DNA from 4 places in the Streptomyces sp. NPDC098789 genome. Region 3 is predicted to be linked to each of the others. Evidence: riboswitches for the same ligand, from Rfam matches in the RefSeq annotation. Region 3 holds a riboswitch; each other region holds the start of a gene.
The links. Region 3 has a riboswitch for cobalamin ahead of ACIQWR_RS11470 (ABC transporter substrate-binding protein). Riboswitches for the same ligand answer to the same signal wherever they lie in the genome.
Positions count from the first base shown of each region.

Region 1 (3,757 bases), on a different contig from region 3:
GGTGCCGCGCGGCTGACCACCCGTCGGACGGCCGCCGGCCGGCCGCCCGCGACGACGGCCGGGTCCGGCCCCCCGGGTCACGGGCCCTCCAGCATCCCCGCCACCTGCTCCACGGTCAGGCAGGGCAGCGGAGCCAGGATCCGGGCGACCTGGGGGGCGAAGGTCTCCGAGGTCGCCAGCACCTCGGCGGCCGGGCCGTCCGCGAGGGTCTCGCCCTGCGCCATCAGCACCACCCGGTCGGCCGCCCGCACGGCGAACTCGACGTCGTGCGTGGCGATCAGCACCGCCGTGCCCCGCGCCGCCAGCTCGTCGACGATCCGGATCAGCGCCGCCTTGGCGCGGTGGTCCAGGCCGCGCGTCGGCTCGTCCAGCAACAGCACCCCCGGCGTCGCGGAGAGCCGGACGGCGAGGACGAGCGCCAGCTTCTGGCCCTCGGAGAGGTCCCGCGGGTGCATGGCGTCGTCGACCCCGGGCGCCAGCAGGTCCAGCAGCTCCCGCGCGGAGCGCACGCCGGAGGCGGCCGACTCCACGTCCACCTGGGCGAGTTCCTGCCGTACGGTCACCCGGCTCAGCAGGTCGGTGGGCGTCTGGGTGACCATCGCGACCAGGTGCCGGACCTCGGCGGCCGGGAGCGTCCCGGGGTCCCGACCCCCCTCGCCCCCGACCGTCACCGTGCCCGAACGCCGCGGCCCCGACCCGTGCAGGGCGTGGAGCAGCGAGGATTTGCCGCAGCCGCCCGGTCCCATCAGGGCGGTGACCTCCCCGGCGCGCAGCACCAGGTCCACCTTGTGCACCGCGGGCAGCCCCATGTGCGTCACGGTCAGCCCGCCGGCCCGCAGCGCCTCGCCCCCGCCCGCCGGTGCGGCGGGGCGCACCGGAGCCGGTGTCCGCCCGGCCAGTCGGGTCCGCAGCCGGGCCGCGGCCGGGCGCGCCTCCTGGTCCGACAGTGGCAGGGGGGTCCAGCCCGCGAGCCGCCCCAGCTCCACCACGGGCGGCGCGACCGTCGACGTACGGAAGACCTCGGCGGGCCGCCCGGACACCACGGTCCCGTCCCCGGGGAGGTGGATCACCCGGTCCGCGTACTGCGCGACCCGCTCCAGCCGGTGCTCGGAGAGCAGCACCGTCATCCGCAGTTCGCGCACCAGTCGGGTGACGACCGCCAGCACCTCCTCGGCCGCCGCCGGGTCGAGGGCCGAGGTCGGCTCGTCCAGCACCAGCACCCGGGGGTGCGCGGTCAGCACGGAACCGATGGCCACGCGCTGCTGCTGGCCGCCGGACAGCTCGTGCAGCGGTCGGTGGCGCAGCCCGGTCAGGTCCAGCAGGGCGAGGGTCTCCTCGATCCGCGCGCGCCGCACGGCCGCTTCCACGGAGAGCTGTCCCATCGCGTAGGCCAGCTCCTCCTCGACGGTGTCGGTGACGAAGCCGTCGAGCGGATCCTGGCCCACCACACCGACCAGGTCCACGAGTTCACGCGGTGGATGCTCGGCCGTGTCCCGGCCGCCGACGGTCACCCGGCCGTACAGGGTGCCGCCGGTGAAGTGCGGGACGAGTCCGTTGACCGTACCCAGCAGCGTCGACTTGCCGACGCCGGTGCGCCCGACGACCAGGCACAACTCGCCTTCCTCGACGGTCAGATTCACGTCCCGCAGCACGGATCGGGGCGCGTCGTCGTACTTCACACTGACGTTCTCGAAGCTGATCACGGGGATTCCTTGGCGGTGCGGACCAACTCTGGGGCTACAGAGGTCGGTTGAGGTAGCTCGGATGGTAACCGACACCCTTGACGGGGAGTACCCGCCGAAGCACACGCGTCCCGCGCCGAAGGAATCCCCGTGGCCGCCCGCTAGAAGGAGGTCCAGGTGAAGGCGACCTCGTCACCCGTCTTGATCTTGAACTGGCAGCCGCCGACCGGGGTGGAGGCGCCGTTCACCGAGATGTTCCAGTACGCCGTGCCCCCGCCGGAGACGTTCTTGACGGTGTCCACCGAGAAGTCGTCGAACGACGCGTACCAGGTGCCGTCCCAGCCGAAGTGGCGCTGGCGGGCCGCGTCGTCGAGGGCGGCGGTGGGCGTGGGGACCGGGCTCGGGTTCTGCGCGCCGTTGGTGCCGTCGCACTTGTGGGTGCCGCCGGTCGCGGTCGTCACCTCGTGCCCCTTGGTCAGCACCAGGCCCTTGAAGAGGTTGCCGTCGGGGCCCTGCACGGTGAGGCGCACCAGGACCGGGGCGTTGGTGCGGGCGGCGGTCGTGTGGGCGACGGCCGGAGCGGCGGCCGTCAGTGCCAGCCCGAGGGCGGCGGCGGTGACGGCGGTACGGCGTATGAGCATGCTGCGCATGGCGGGGTGCCTTTCTTCGCGCTGTAGTCCGTGACAGTGGAAGCGTTCGGCGTGCCGTGGCAGGTGCTCCGACTCGCGGCCCGCCGCCCCGAGGGGCAACGGGCCGCACACGGTTGCAGGTCAGCGCCGGATTCGCACCGGCTTCCCCTGGTCACGCACGCATGAAGTTGTGGATCGTACGGCCGCCGGGATCCGGTCACCCGGGCCCGATCGGCCGTGCACGGTCATCATAGGGGCACGTCGGGTCAGGGCGAGGGGCTCACCTGCACGGTGGTCAGCGCCCCGCCCGACGCCTCCTTGACCACCGCGATCCGGGTCCCGGTGTCCGGCACCTTCACCCCGACCTGCGGCAGATCGGCGTTCCAGTAGCCGCCGTGCCGGTCGTCGAAGACGGGCACGCCCGGCCGGGCGGGCACCACCAGCGGCGCTCCCGCCTTGTGCAGCACGATCCGGTCGCTCGGCCGCAGCGAGAACGTCGCGTCGAAGGTCTGCGCCCGCGCGTTGACGAGCGACCCGTCCGTGAACCGCAGCGCCCCGGGCCGGGCGTCGACCGGCAGCAGCAGGCCGCCGCCGGGGTGCGCCTTGGTGGTGTTGTCGCTGTACGCGGTGTCCCACAGCCAGATCAACACGCCCTGCTGGTAGGGGTAGAACTCCACCGAGTCGTCGCCCTGCCCGAAGTTGTACGGTCCCGTTCTGAGGTACTCGCCGAAGCCGGTGTAGCGCCGGTTCTCCACCACGTAGGCACGCGGGTGCTGCTCGGTTCCGTAACGGCCTTCGGTGCGCGACCACTTGATTGCCGTCCAGCCGTTCGCCCCCTGCTCCGCGCCGTCGCGCAGCAGCTCGCGGCCGTCCGCGGTGATCCGCAGGTCGTCGAAGGCGACGCCCTTGCCGTGGGTGTTGCTGTCCGAGGTCACCCGCAGTCGCAGCGAGACGTGTCCGCCCGCGTACGCGCCCAGCGGCACGCCGAGTTCGGTCCAGCCGCCCGAGGCGCCGGAGATCCCCTTGGCGGGGATCGCGGCGCCGCCGACCGTGCCGGGCAACGCCGCCCAGGTGGTCCCGCCGTCGGTGGAGGCCTCCACGGTCAGGAAGTCGAAGTCCTGCTCCACGTCGTACCAGACCCGGGCGTCGAGCCGGGCCGGGGCGCCGGCCGCGAGCCCGGTGAGGTCGACGGAGCGCGTGAGCGTGTTGTCCATGAAGTCGCCGGTGCCGCTCCACCACTGGGCCGCGCCCTCGTAGGGATCGGCCAGCTCGGTACGGGTCACCGAGGGCGGCAGGTGCACCAACAGGGCTTGTGGATCGTCGGTGTTGTAGCCGGAGACGCCGAGCACGGCCTTGGTCCTGCGGCCCGCGTCGGCTTCGGTGTATTCGAGCCAGCCCAACTGGAGCTTGCTCCAGGCGTCCAGGTCGCCGGGGAAGGCGCCGGTG
Region 1 covers NZ_JBIWAJ010000005.1:24,548-28,304, reverse strand. The annotation lists gene ACIQWR_RS12710 (phosphatidylinositol-specific phospholipase C domain-containing protein) at 1-16, shown strand, start outside; gene ACIQWR_RS12705 (ABC transporter ATP-binding protein) at 78-1,703, opposite strand; gene ACIQWR_RS12700 (DUF4430 domain-containing protein) at 1,844-2,332, opposite strand; cobalamin riboswitch at 2,373-2,511, opposite strand; gene ACIQWR_RS12695 (immune inhibitor A domain-containing protein) at 2,578-3,757, opposite strand, start outside.
Region 1: it holds a riboswitch for cobalamin, as region 3 does, so the genes downstream of both, ACIQWR_RS12700 (DUF4430 domain-containing protein) here and ACIQWR_RS11470 (ABC transporter substrate-binding protein) in region 3, are expected to answer to the same signal.

Region 2 (3,757 bases), on a different contig from region 3:
TGGAGGAGATCCTCTACGAGCTGCGCGAGCACAGCTCCGGGCTCAACGCGGGCCGTTGGGACTACCTCTTCAGCATCATCAAGACCTTCGGCCACCGCACCGACTTCCAACTGCCCGACCGGGCCAAGGTCACCATGACCGCCCCCTTCATGCGTGCCTACGCCGAACTCCTCGTCCGCACCTGCCACCGGCGCGGCGCCCACGCCATCGGCGGCATGTCCGCACACGTCCCCGGGAAGGACGCGGCCGCGAACGAGGCGGCGCTCGCCAAGGTCCGGCTCGACAAGGAGCGCGAGGCCGAGGACGGGTTCGACGGCTCCTGGGTCGCCCACCCCGCCCTGGTGCCCGTCTGCCGCACGGTCTTCGACGCCGTGCTCGCCGACCGGCCGCACCAGCTCGACCGTACGCGTGAGGACGTCCGGGTCACCGCGGCCGACCTGCTGTCGGTCCGGCGGGTCGCGGGCCCGCCCACGGCCGAAGGCATCCGTGCCAACGTCGCCGTCGCCCTCCGGTACTTCGACGCGTGGCTGCGCGGCAGCGGCGCCGTCGCCCTGTACGGGCTGATGGAGGACGCGGCGACCGCGGAGATCGCGCGGGTCCAGCTCTGGCAGTGGCTGCGCCACGGCACGGCCGACCGCGCGGGCGTGCGGGAGATCCTCGACGCGCAGTGCGCCGCGCTCGCGAAGGAGGATCCGGACGCCCGGGTCGCCGAGGCGCGCGCCGTCCTCGAGCGGACGGCGCTCCAGCGGGACCTACCGGCCTTCTTCACCCCCGACGCGTACGCCCGCCACCTCGTCCGCCGTCCGGAGGCCCGCGCATGAGCGCCGCCAGTGACAGCAGCGCCACAGCCACAGCCACAGCCGCCACCGGCGCGGGCGCGGCGATCCGCAGGGTCGGCGTCGTCGGCGGCGGCCAGATGGGCGCGGGCATCGCCGAGGTCTGTGCCCGTGCGGGCCTCGACACCGTGGTGTGCGAGACCGACGCCGCGGCCGCCCTGGCCGCCCGCGAACGCGTGGCCGTCTCCCTCGAACGCGCCGTCCAGCGCGGCAAACTGGACCGGCTCACCGCCGAGGACGCCCTGGCCCGGCTCGTCTTCTCCGGCAGCCTGGACGACCTCGCCGACCGGCAGCTCGTGATCGAGGCGGTGGTGGAGGACGCGGCCGTGAAGACCGAGACCTTCGCCACCCTCGACAAGATCGTCGAGGACCCGGGGGCGGTCCTGGCCACCAACACCTCCGCCATCCCCGTCATGCGACTGGCCATGGCCACCGGCCGCGCCGACCGCGTCGTGGGCCTGCACTTCTTCAACCCGGTGCCCGTCCTGCCCCTCGTGGAGATCGTGTCCTCGCTGCACACCACCCGCGAGACCGTGGAGACGGTGGAGGCGTTCGCCCGCGACGCGCTCGGCAAGACGGCCGTCCGCTCGCAGGACCGGGCCGGCTTCGTCGTCAACGCGCTCCTCGTCCCCTACCTGCTCTCGGCCATTCGGATGGCCGAATCGGGCTTCGCCACCGCCGCGGACGTCGACGCGGCCATGGAGCTGGGATGCGCCCACCCCATGGGCCCCCTGAAGCTCGCCGACCTCATCGGCCTGGACACCGTCGCGGCCATCGCGGAGTCCCTCTACGCCGAGTTCAAGGAGCCGCTCCACGCCCCGCCACCGCTGCTCCGGCGCATGGTCCAGGCGGGTCTGCTGGGCCGCAAGAGCGGCCGCGGGTTCCATACCTACGACCGGGGCTGACGAGGGACCCGGTGGTACGGCTCCCGGGTTGAGGGACCCGGGAGGCACGGAGCAGGAGCGCGCGGTGGCCCGGTGAGCCACCGCGCGCTCCCTGCGCGTCGGCCGCGGGGTGTCTCATCTCACCGTCCGGGATGTGGTCAACATCCGCCCGACCGGGCCGCGTCGACCTAAGCTGACCCCCAGCAGCTGGTTCGCCCCGTCCGCCAGGCGGGATGCGTCGTAAGAGGGAACCCGGTGGGAATCCGGGACTGCCCCGCAGCGGTGAGCGGGAACGACCGCCGTCATACGCACTGGACCCGTACGGGTCTGGGAAGCGACGGCCACTAGGTGCCCGCCGGGAGACCGGCAGGCGCGCCCGCAAGTCCGAAGACCTGCCCGTTGCCCGCGCACGCACGGTCGTGCGCGGATTTCCTGGTGACCTCGTGGGCGGGTCGGTCGGGGGCGCCCCGGACCTGTTCCGGGGGAACGACGGACGGTCGCAGCCGGTGCCTCGCGCACGGCGGTGCGACGGGCCGTCCGCTCTGCCACCCCTTCGCGCCTCGCGTCCGTCACCGGGACTCATGGAGACGTACTCGCGAAGGAGAGTTCCGTGACACCCGAGAACACCACCCGTTCCACCACCGCCCGTTCCGCCACCTCCGCGGCCGCGCCGGACCCGGCCGTACGGGCCACCGTCCACGGCTACCCCCGGCAGGGGCAGAACCGGGAACTGAAGAAGGCCGTCGAGGGCTACTGGAAGGGCCGGGTCGAGGCCGACGCCCTCCGGGCGACCGCCGCGACCCTGCGCCGGACCCACTGGCAGCAGCTGGCCGAAGCGGGCATCGGCGAGGTGCCCACCGGTGACTTCTCGTACTACGACCACGTCCTCGACACCAGCGTCATGGTCGGCGCCGTCCCGCCCCGCCACCGCGCCGCCGTCGAAGCGGACCCGCTGGACGGCTACTTCGCCATGGCCCGCGGCACCCAGGACGTGGCGCCGCTGGAGATGACCAAGTGGTTCGACACCAACTACCACTACCTGGTCCCTGAGCTGGGCCCCGACACCGAGTTCACCGCCGACTCCGCCAAGCAGGTCGCCGAGCTGAAGGAGGCCCTGGCGCTCGGGCTGAACGCCCGCCCGGTGCTGGTCGGACCGGTCACCTATCTCCTGCTGGCCAAGCCCGCCCCGGGCGTGCCCGAGGACTTCCAGCCGATCACCCTGCTCGACCGGCTGCTGCCCGTCTACGCCGAGGTGCTCGCCGACCTGCGCGCGGCGGGCGCCCAGTGGGTCCAGCTCGACGAGCCGGCCCTGGTCCAGGACCGCACCCCGGCCGAGTTGGGCGCGGCCGCCCGCACCTACCGCGAACTGGGCGGGCTGGCCGAACGCCCCAAGCTGCTCGTCGCCTCGTACTTCGACCGGCTCGGCGAGGCGCTGGCGGTCCTGGCCAAGGCACCCGTCGACGGTCTCGCCCTCGACTTCACCGACCGGGCCGCCGGCAACCTCGCCGACCTGGCCGCTGTCGGCGGCCTGCCCGGGAAGCGCCTGGTCGCGGGCGTGGTCAACGGCCGCAACGTCTGGATCAACGACCACGAGGCCTCCCTCGCCACGCTCGGCACCCTGCTCGGTCTCGCGGGCAGCGTCGACGTCTCCTCCTCCTGCTCCCTCCTGCACGTTCCGCTGGACGTCACCGCCGAGCGCGACGTCGACCCCCAGGTGCGGCGCTGGCTGGCCTTCGCCCGGCAGAAGACCGCCGAGATCACCGTCCTGGCCCGCGGCCTCGCGCAGGGCACGGACTCCATCGCCGCCGAACTCGCCGCGAACCGCGCCGACCTCGCCTCCCGGGCGCACTCGCCGATCACCCACGACCCGGCCGTGCGCGCCCGCACCGCGGCGGTCACCGACGCCGACGGGCGCCGCTCCCAGCCCTACGCGCAGCGGGCCGCGGCCCAGCGGACCCACCTCGGCCTGCCCCTGCTGCCCACGACGACCATCGGCTCCTTCCCGCAGACCACCGAACTGCGCACCGCCCGCGCCGA
Region 2 covers NZ_JBIWAJ010000003.1:188,207-191,963, reverse strand. The annotation lists gene aceB (malate synthase A) at 1-821, shown strand, start outside; gene ACIQWR_RS08360 (3-hydroxybutyryl-CoA dehydrogenase) at 818-1,741, shown strand; cobalamin riboswitch at 1,962-2,114, shown strand; gene metE (5-methyltetrahydropteroyltriglutamate--homocysteine S-methyltransferase) at 2,331-3,757, shown strand, end outside.
Region 2: it holds a riboswitch for cobalamin, as region 3 does, so the genes downstream of both, metE (5-methyltetrahydropteroyltriglutamate--homocysteine S-methyltransferase) here and ACIQWR_RS11470 (ABC transporter substrate-binding protein) in region 3, are expected to answer to the same signal.

Region 3 (3,757 bases):
TGCCGCTGCCGTTCGGACCGACCACGCCGACCGTCTCGCCGGGGTGGGCGGTCAGGTCGACGCCGTGCAACAGCGGCTTCCCGTCGATCTCGTAACGCACGGCCTCGGCCCGTAGTTCCAGCGCTCGCGAGGGTGGCGACGCCGTCATCCGGTCACCCCCTCGCTGCGGCTGGAGCGCCGCAGCATCCACAGGAAGAACGGCCCGCCGACCAGCGCGGTGACGACGCCGACCGGAATCTCCTCGGGCGCGGCCGCGGTACGGGCGACCAGGTCGGCCAGCATCAGGAACACGGCCCCGCCCAGCGCGGCCACCGGCAGCAGCGCCCGGTGCCCGGCGCCGACGACCATCCGGGCGGCATGGGGAACCATCAGCCCGACGAAACCGATCGCACCGCTGAAGGCCACCAGCACTCCGATGACCAGGGAGGTCAGCACGAAGACGGCGGCCCGGAAGCGACCGGTGTCGAGCCCGAGGGTCCGCGCGTCCTCCTCGCCTGCGAGCAGCAGGTCCAGCGGCCGGGCGAGGCCGAGCAGCAGCCCGGTCCCCACGGCCAGGACGGCCGCGGGCAGGGCCAGCTCGTCCCAACGCGCCCCGCCGAGGCCGCCGAGCGTCCAGAAGAGGATGGAGCGGACCTCCTCGGCCCGCGCCGAGAGGACCAGCACCAGACTGGTCAGCGCGGACAGGATGTACTGGACGGCGACCCCGGCGAGGATCAGCCGCCCGGTGGTCATGGTCCCGCCGCGCCGGGCCAGGGCGTACACGGTGACCAACGCGCCGAGCGATCCGACGAACGCGGCCAGGGGCAGCGTGACGCTGGTCGCGACGCCCGCGCCGAGGCCGAGCACGATGACGGCCACGGCGCCCGCGGAGGCCCCGGAGGACGCGCCGAGCAGGAACGGGTCGGCGAGCTGATTGCGCACGAGGGCCTGCAACACGGCGCCCGTCACGGCCAGTCCGGCTCCGACCACGGCCGCCAGCAGCACGCGCGGCATCCGGACGTCCCACACGATGGAGGCGAAGGCGCCGGGGCTCGGTCCGTCGGCCACGATCTCCAGCACCTGGCCGGGAGCGATCCGCACCGGCCCCAGCGCCAGTCCCGCCACCGCGCAGGCGGCGAGCGCGAGGGCGAGGAGGACGAGGACGAGCGGGGTGCGGCGGCGGTCCGCCCTCACCGGGCGTCGGGGTGCAGCTGCCCGGCGAGGGATTCGACGGCGTCGGCGACGCGCACCCCGAGCACGGCCGAGGACAGCGGCAGGACGACGAACCGCCGGTCCCTGATCGCGGGAACCTGGGCGAGGGCCGGGTCGTTCAACAGGCGCTGCTTCTTGGCTTCGACGCCGGTCCCGCCGTAGTCGTAGATCAGCACGGTATCGGGCTTGCGCTCGATGACCTTCTCCCAGGAGACATCGCCGAAGGTGTCCTTCAGGTCGGCGAAGGCGTTCGTCCCGCCCGCCAGGGAGACGATCTCGTTGCCGATGCCGTTGCCGCCCGAGGTGAAGGCCGCCGTCTCCCCGGAGTCGTAGACGAAGACGGTCGGGCGCGCCTTGTCCTTCACGCGCGCCGCGACGGCGTCGATGCGGCGCTGCTCGTCCTCGATCAGCCGCGCGCCCCGGTCGGGCACCCCGAAGGTACGGGCCACCTCGGTGATCTCGGTCTTCAGCTGCTCGAAGCGGACCGGGCCCTGGGTGCAGTACTCCACGCTGAGACGGGTGTTGATACCGCTCTTCCCCAGCGTCTCGCGGTCGCGCCCCTGGGACTTGTCGAAGGCGCTGGAGTAACCGCCGTAGACGAAGTCGGGGTTGGCGCCGAGGAGCAGCTCCTTCGACGGGTACTCCTTCGCCAACACCTTGATCTTGTCGTAGGCGGGCCGGTACGCGGGCAGGACGGCGTCGTCGAGGTAGGCGGTGCCGGCCATCCGGTCGCCGAGGCCGAGGGCGAGCAGCACCTCGGTGGCGTGCTGGTTCATGGCGACGGCGCGCCGGGGCGGTTCCCGGTACGTCGTGGTCACACCGCAGTTGGTCACGGTGTACGGGAACCCCGCGGCGCCGGACGTCGGCCGCGGCGCGCCGTCGCCCGTAGCCCCCTCCTCGGCGGCGCCGCAGGCGACGAGCGGTATCAGGAGGGTCAGGGGGGCGAGCGGGGTGAGCGCGCGCAGGGCGGCGCGGAAACGCGACATGACGGAGCCTCTCCTGGGGATCCTCGTCCCCGGGTCAAAAGGAAGTCGAAAGGAAATCGACAAGGAAAGGGCGGCACGTCAGTGTCTGACTCCCGGACCCGCGAGGGCCCGGTCACAGTGGCGGGACCGTACCGGTTTCACACCGGTTTCCTGGTACGCGCCGCCCGGGGGTAACCCGGACAATTCTGCCAGACCATCCGCGCCCGGGTGCCGGCGCCCGACCGCCCGCGCCGGCCGCGGAGCCCCCTGGGCCGCCGACCGAGCTGAATCGATACAGCAGCTCAGGGACGCATTGGCCGCCTCATTGCTGGGGACCACTTCGGAAATCGACGGCTCCGTCACACCCGGAGGACCCCCCATGAGCACCTCACCCGAGTGGCGACAGCTCACCGACCACCTGATGTCCGTACCCGAGCAGATCTACGAAGGCTGGAACAGCACCGTCGGCTGGGACAACTACACCCGTTGGGGCCGCGAGTTCGGCGAGGACGGAGTCGCGTGGTGCGTCATCTTCGACTGGTGCACCTACCACGACGCCGGTCTCGACGCGATCGTGCCCAAAGTCGACAACGTCTCGGCGTTCAGCGACTGGGCGCAGCGCCGCGGCCAGTGGTCCGCGTACCCCAGCGCCGGCGCGTGGGTGAACTTCGGCAACGGCGCGCACACCGAGATGGTCACCGGTTTCGACGCGGACACCGTGTACACCAAGGGCGGCAACTCCATCCGGGCCGGGGCCGTGGACCACGGGCAGGGCAACGGCGTCTGGTCGCACTCCAACCCCCGCCGCAGCAGCTACGTCACCGGCTACTTCGCCCCCCGCTACCCGGACGGCGAGTGCCCGCCGACCGCCGACCCCCAGGACCCCCGCGGCGGGTCCGCCATCACCGCCTGGCGCTGGGCGCCACCCGTCACCGCGCCCACCTTCGAGCCGTTCCCGGGCGCGGCCTGGTTCACCACGGGCCGCCGCTCGCCGATCGTCTCGGCCATGCACGACCGCCTGGTCGCCGTGGGGTGCGACCGGTACGAGTCGAGCCGCAACAAGGACGTCATCGGCCGCGGTGACAAGACCAGCTACGAGGCGTGGCAGCGCACGTGCGGCTTCACCGGGGCCGCCGCCACCTGGCCCCCCGGCCGTACCACCTGGGACCTCCTCCAGGTCCCCAACGTCTGAGCCGAACGCCCCGTGGACCACCTGAACGCCCGAAGCCCGGGGTGAACGCGGCGCGTTCACCCCGGGCTTCGGAGGGTTTCCCTTGCAGGGGCGGCAGGACTCGAACCTACGACATTTGGTTTTGGAGACCAACGCTCTACCAACTGAGCTACGCCCCTTCGATGGCCCTAGCTTCGCACGGGGCACGCGGATGATCCAATCGTTTCCAGCATGTGGTCACCCGACGGGACCAGCGGCCGCTCCCGGGGCGCTCCGCGGCCCGCGGCCCGCGGCGGGGAGCGTCGCAGGTGGCGGGGCCGGGCGCCGAGGGGGATGGTGGGAGGTGGCCCCACGCCCGAGGAGGTTCCGCCATGCGCCGTCTCCGGCCCTCCTCCGCCGCGCCCGCGCCCGCCCTCACCCTGGCCCTCGC
Region 3 covers NZ_JBIWAJ010000004.1:309,573-313,329, forward strand. The annotation lists gene ACIQWR_RS11460 (ABC transporter ATP-binding protein) at 1-148, opposite strand, end outside; gene ACIQWR_RS11465 (FecCD family ABC transporter permease) at 145-1,206, opposite strand; gene ACIQWR_RS11470 (ABC transporter substrate-binding protein) at 1,170-2,177, opposite strand; cobalamin riboswitch at 2,236-2,371, opposite strand; gene ACIQWR_RS11475 (peptidoglycan-binding protein) at 2,536-3,348, shown strand; tRNA gene ACIQWR_RS11480 (tRNA-Trp) at 3,434-3,506, opposite strand; gene ACIQWR_RS11485 (DUF4352 domain-containing protein) at 3,699-3,757, shown strand, end outside.

Region 4 (3,757 bases), on a different contig from region 3:
GGGGAGAGCAGGCCGTGGGCGCGCAGCAGGGCCGTCACGGACGGGGACCAGGCGGCGCGCAGGCCCGCCGAGGCGAGCAGCTCGGGGTCCGAGAGCAGGGTCTGCGCCGGGCCGAGGCGGATGCCGGTCGGGGTCAGGATCGCGGCGTCGTCGGCCCACCGCACGGCGAGGTCCACGTCGTGCGTCGCCATCACCACGGTCGTCCCGGCCGCGCGCAGGCCCGCCAGGGCCTCCAGCAGCCGTTCCTGGCCGTCCGGGTCGAGTCCGGCCGTCGGCTCGTCCAGGATCAGCACCCGGGGGGCCATCGCCACGGCGCCCGCGATCGCGGCCCGCTTGCGCTGGCCGTAGGACAGCAGGTGCGTCGGCCGGTCCCGCAGTGCGGTGATGTCGAGGGCGGCCAGCGCCGCGTCGACCCGGTCCCGCACCTCCGTCACCGCCAGCCCCAGGTTCATCGGGCCGAAGGAGACGTCCTGTTCCACGGAGGCGGCGAAGAGCTGGTCGTCCGGGTCCTGGACCACCAGCTGCACGGCCTTGCGCAGCCGGGTCAGTCCGGCGCGGCCGTACGAGACCACCGCCCCGTCCAGGTGCAGCTCGCCCGCGTCGGGGCGCAGCCCGCCGCTGAGCAGGCGCATCAGCGTGGTCTTGCCGCTGCCGTTGCGGCCCAGCAGGGCCAGGGCCCGGCCCGGGGCGATCGGGAAGTCCACGCCGGACAGCACGGCGGGCCCGTCCTCGTAGGCGTAGCCCGCGCCCGCCAGCCGGACGAGCGGTTCGGGTTCCACGGGTACGTTCACGAGACGAAGCCCTTCGAGGCGAGGGTGACGGCGACCAGCGCGGCGAGCAGGGCTCCCGACGCGGTCAGGAACCGCCAGGACGGGGAGGACTGCGGTACGAGCACCCGCAGCGTGCCGTCGTAGCCGCGCCCCGCCAGCCCGCTCTGGAGCCGGGACGCGCGGTCGAAGGCGCGGACGAAGGCGGTCGCCGCCAGCCCCGCCACGGACCGCCAGGCGGCGGCCCGGCCGCTGTGGCCCAGCCGGGCGGCCTGGGCCCGGCGGACCTGGGCGAGGGAGTCCAGCAGGAGGAAGCCGATCCGGTACATCACCAGCGCCACGTCGACGACGGGCGCCGGCACCCCGGCCCGCACCAGCCGGGGCAGGACGTCCGAGACCGGGGTGGTGAAGGCGAACAGGAGCACGCCGAGCGAGGCCGCCGACGTGCGCAGCAGCAGTTCGACGGCGTGCCGCGGGCCGTCCGGGGCCAGGGAGACCAGCCCCGCCGGGCCGCCCACCGCGAGCAGCAGGGGAGCCGCCCCGGTGAAGCAGAACCCGAGCGGGATCCGGAAGGCCCGCCACAACTGCCGCGGGGGCACCCCCGCCGGGCCGAGCAGCACGGCGAGGGTGGTGGCGGCCACCAGGGGTCCGCCGGGCCAGGGCGGCAGGCAGACCGCGGTGACGGTCAGCCCGAGCCCCAGCAGGGCCTTCTCCAGGGGGTGTCGGCGGCGCCAGCGGCTGCTGTGCGCCGCGGCGTCGATGGGCAGCACCGCCTCACGCGCCCCGGGAGCTCTGGTCGTCCCCGTGGCCCGCGCCGGCGGCCTCGCCCTGACGGCGCCCGCGGCGCACCCCGAAGTAGTAGGCGAGCACGCCCGCGCCGAGCGCCGCCTGGAGGGCGAAGAGCGCCGACTCGACCTCCCCGGAGGGGGGTTCGTACAGCGGGGAGAACCACGGCTCGTAGTCCGGCCTGAGTTCCGTGATCGCCGTCTCCGCCTGCGCGTCGGCGCCGGCGAACGGCTCCTCCTTGCCCTCGCCGAGGCCCAGGGCGATCGGGAGCACCGCCAGCGCCGCCACCAGGAGCAGCAGCAGGGTGTTGATCTTCGCGTTCCTGGTCATCGGACGGCCGTCCCCTGCTCGCTGCGCGCGGTGGTGCGGGCGCCGGTCAGCTTGGCCACGCCGAGCCGCACCAGGTCCGACTTGCTCGACTGCATCAGCAACCGCATCACGAGCACGGTGAGCAGGCCCTCGCTGACCGCCAGCGGGATCTGGGTGACGGCGAAGATCCCGCCGAACTTCGCGAGCGAGCCCGCGAAGCCGGACGCCGGGTCGGGGAAGGCCAGCGCGAGCTGCACGCTGGTCACGCAGTAGGTGATCAGGTCGGCGAAGAAGGCGCCGCAGAAGACCGAGACCATCAGGGGCGCGTCGAACCGCTTGAGCAGGCGGTAGACGGCGTATCCGGCCCAGGGGCCCGCGATCGCCATCGAGAAGACGTTCGCGCCGAGCGTGGTCAGCCCGCCGTGGGCCAGCAGCAGGGCCTGGAACAACAGGGTGATCGTGCCCAGCACCGCCATGATCGGCGGGCGGAACAGGATCGCACCGAGCCCCGTCCCGGTGGGGTGCGAGCAACTGCCCGTCACCGAAGGGATCTTCAGGGCGGACAGGACGAAAGTGAACGCACCGGACGCCCCGAGCAGCAGGGTGCTCTCGGGATGCGCCTTGACCTCGCGGGTCAGGGCGCGCACTCCGTGGACGACGAAGGGGGCGGACGCGACGCCCCAGGCGGCCGCGTGCAAAGGGGGTAGGAACCCCTCGGCTATATGCATGTGTAGGGAGACCTCTCCAGCACCTCGTGGATGGAACAACGCACCCCGGTCGGTCTCCTGGCTCACGGGTGCTGATGCCGCGGCGCCGCCTTCCCGGCCCGGGCGGTCTCCCGCCCGGTCCAGTGGCTCCCCGCAGGGTGGCGCCGGACTTCCCGTTCACAGTGGCGAGGGCCGCACCGGTTTCCCACCGGTTTCCCGTACACCAAGGCCCGTTGACCCTACCTGACCAGGGGCAACGGGCCGTCGGCGGCGCCGTCGTTCAGGTGCGCGCGGCACCCGGAGCCGTCTCAGCAGACGTTCGGGTGGGCGATGTCGACCACGAAGCGCTCCGGGTTGTGGAGCGTGGAGGTGGTGAACTGCGGTGCGGTGTCGAAGGCGGCGCCGAAGGTGACGTACCCCTCGAAGTCGCCGGTGAAGGCGAGGCCCTTGAGCTTGCTGAGGTAGATCTTCTGGAGCTTGGGGCCGGTGTAGACGGAGTGCCCGGCGTCGTCGTGCGCCTGGGCCGGGTGCAGGCGGATCTCCAGGAAGTACGTCCCGGCGAGCGGGACGGGCTTGCCGGAGCCGTCGTAGACGAGCTCGGAGACGGGAGTGACGGTGACCCCGGGGACGTAGCCCTGGAGGTCGATGACGATCCGGTCGTAGGTGCAGTGCCCGCCCCAGCGGGCATTGGTCACGAGCGGTGTCTGGGTGGCGGAGGCGGAGGCCGGTACGGCGAGGCCGAGTCCGGCGGTGAGGAGCAACCCGGCGGTGACGGCCGCCAGCCGCCGCCGGTGGACGGAGCCGGGGCGCGTACCGCGCCGCAGCGAGTGGACTGAGTTGCGGACGGAGCGTATGAGGTGGTCCAGCATGACGTCCCCCGATTCTTCGGATGTGGGGACAGTAGTGTCATCGTGGAAGACACGCCATACGGCCTCGCGGTTGCACGCGGCGCACGGGCCGGGGCCCGGCCCGCCGATGCGGACCGGGCCCCGGGGGCGGTCGTGCGCGTTACGGGACCGGGTTGAAGACCACGGACTCGTGCGTGTTGGACTGGCCGATGGCGGTGAAGCCGGAGCCGTTCGACTGGGCCGTGTTGTTCTGGTTCGAGGCTCCGGAACCGGTGGCGACCTGCTGCGCGGTGGAGGAGTTGCCGGTGTTGCTGCCGCCCACCCCGCTGCCGAGGATGCT
Region 4 covers NZ_JBIWAJ010000001.1:629,036-632,792, forward strand. The annotation lists gene ACIQWR_RS03060 (energy-coupling factor ABC transporter ATP-binding protein) at 1-791, opposite strand, end outside; gene cbiQ (cobalt ECF transporter T component CbiQ) at 788-1,537, opposite strand; gene ACIQWR_RS03070 (energy-coupling factor ABC transporter substrate-binding protein) at 1,542-1,883, opposite strand; gene ACIQWR_RS03075 (energy-coupling factor ABC transporter permease) at 1,880-2,590, opposite strand; cobalamin riboswitch at 2,620-2,836, opposite strand; gene ACIQWR_RS03080 (hypothetical protein) at 2,878-3,438, opposite strand; gene ACIQWR_RS03085 (hypothetical protein) at 3,578-3,757, opposite strand, start outside.
Region 4: it holds a riboswitch for cobalamin, as region 3 does, so the genes downstream of both, ACIQWR_RS03075 (energy-coupling factor ABC transporter permease) here and ACIQWR_RS11470 (ABC transporter substrate-binding protein) in region 3, are expected to answer to the same signal.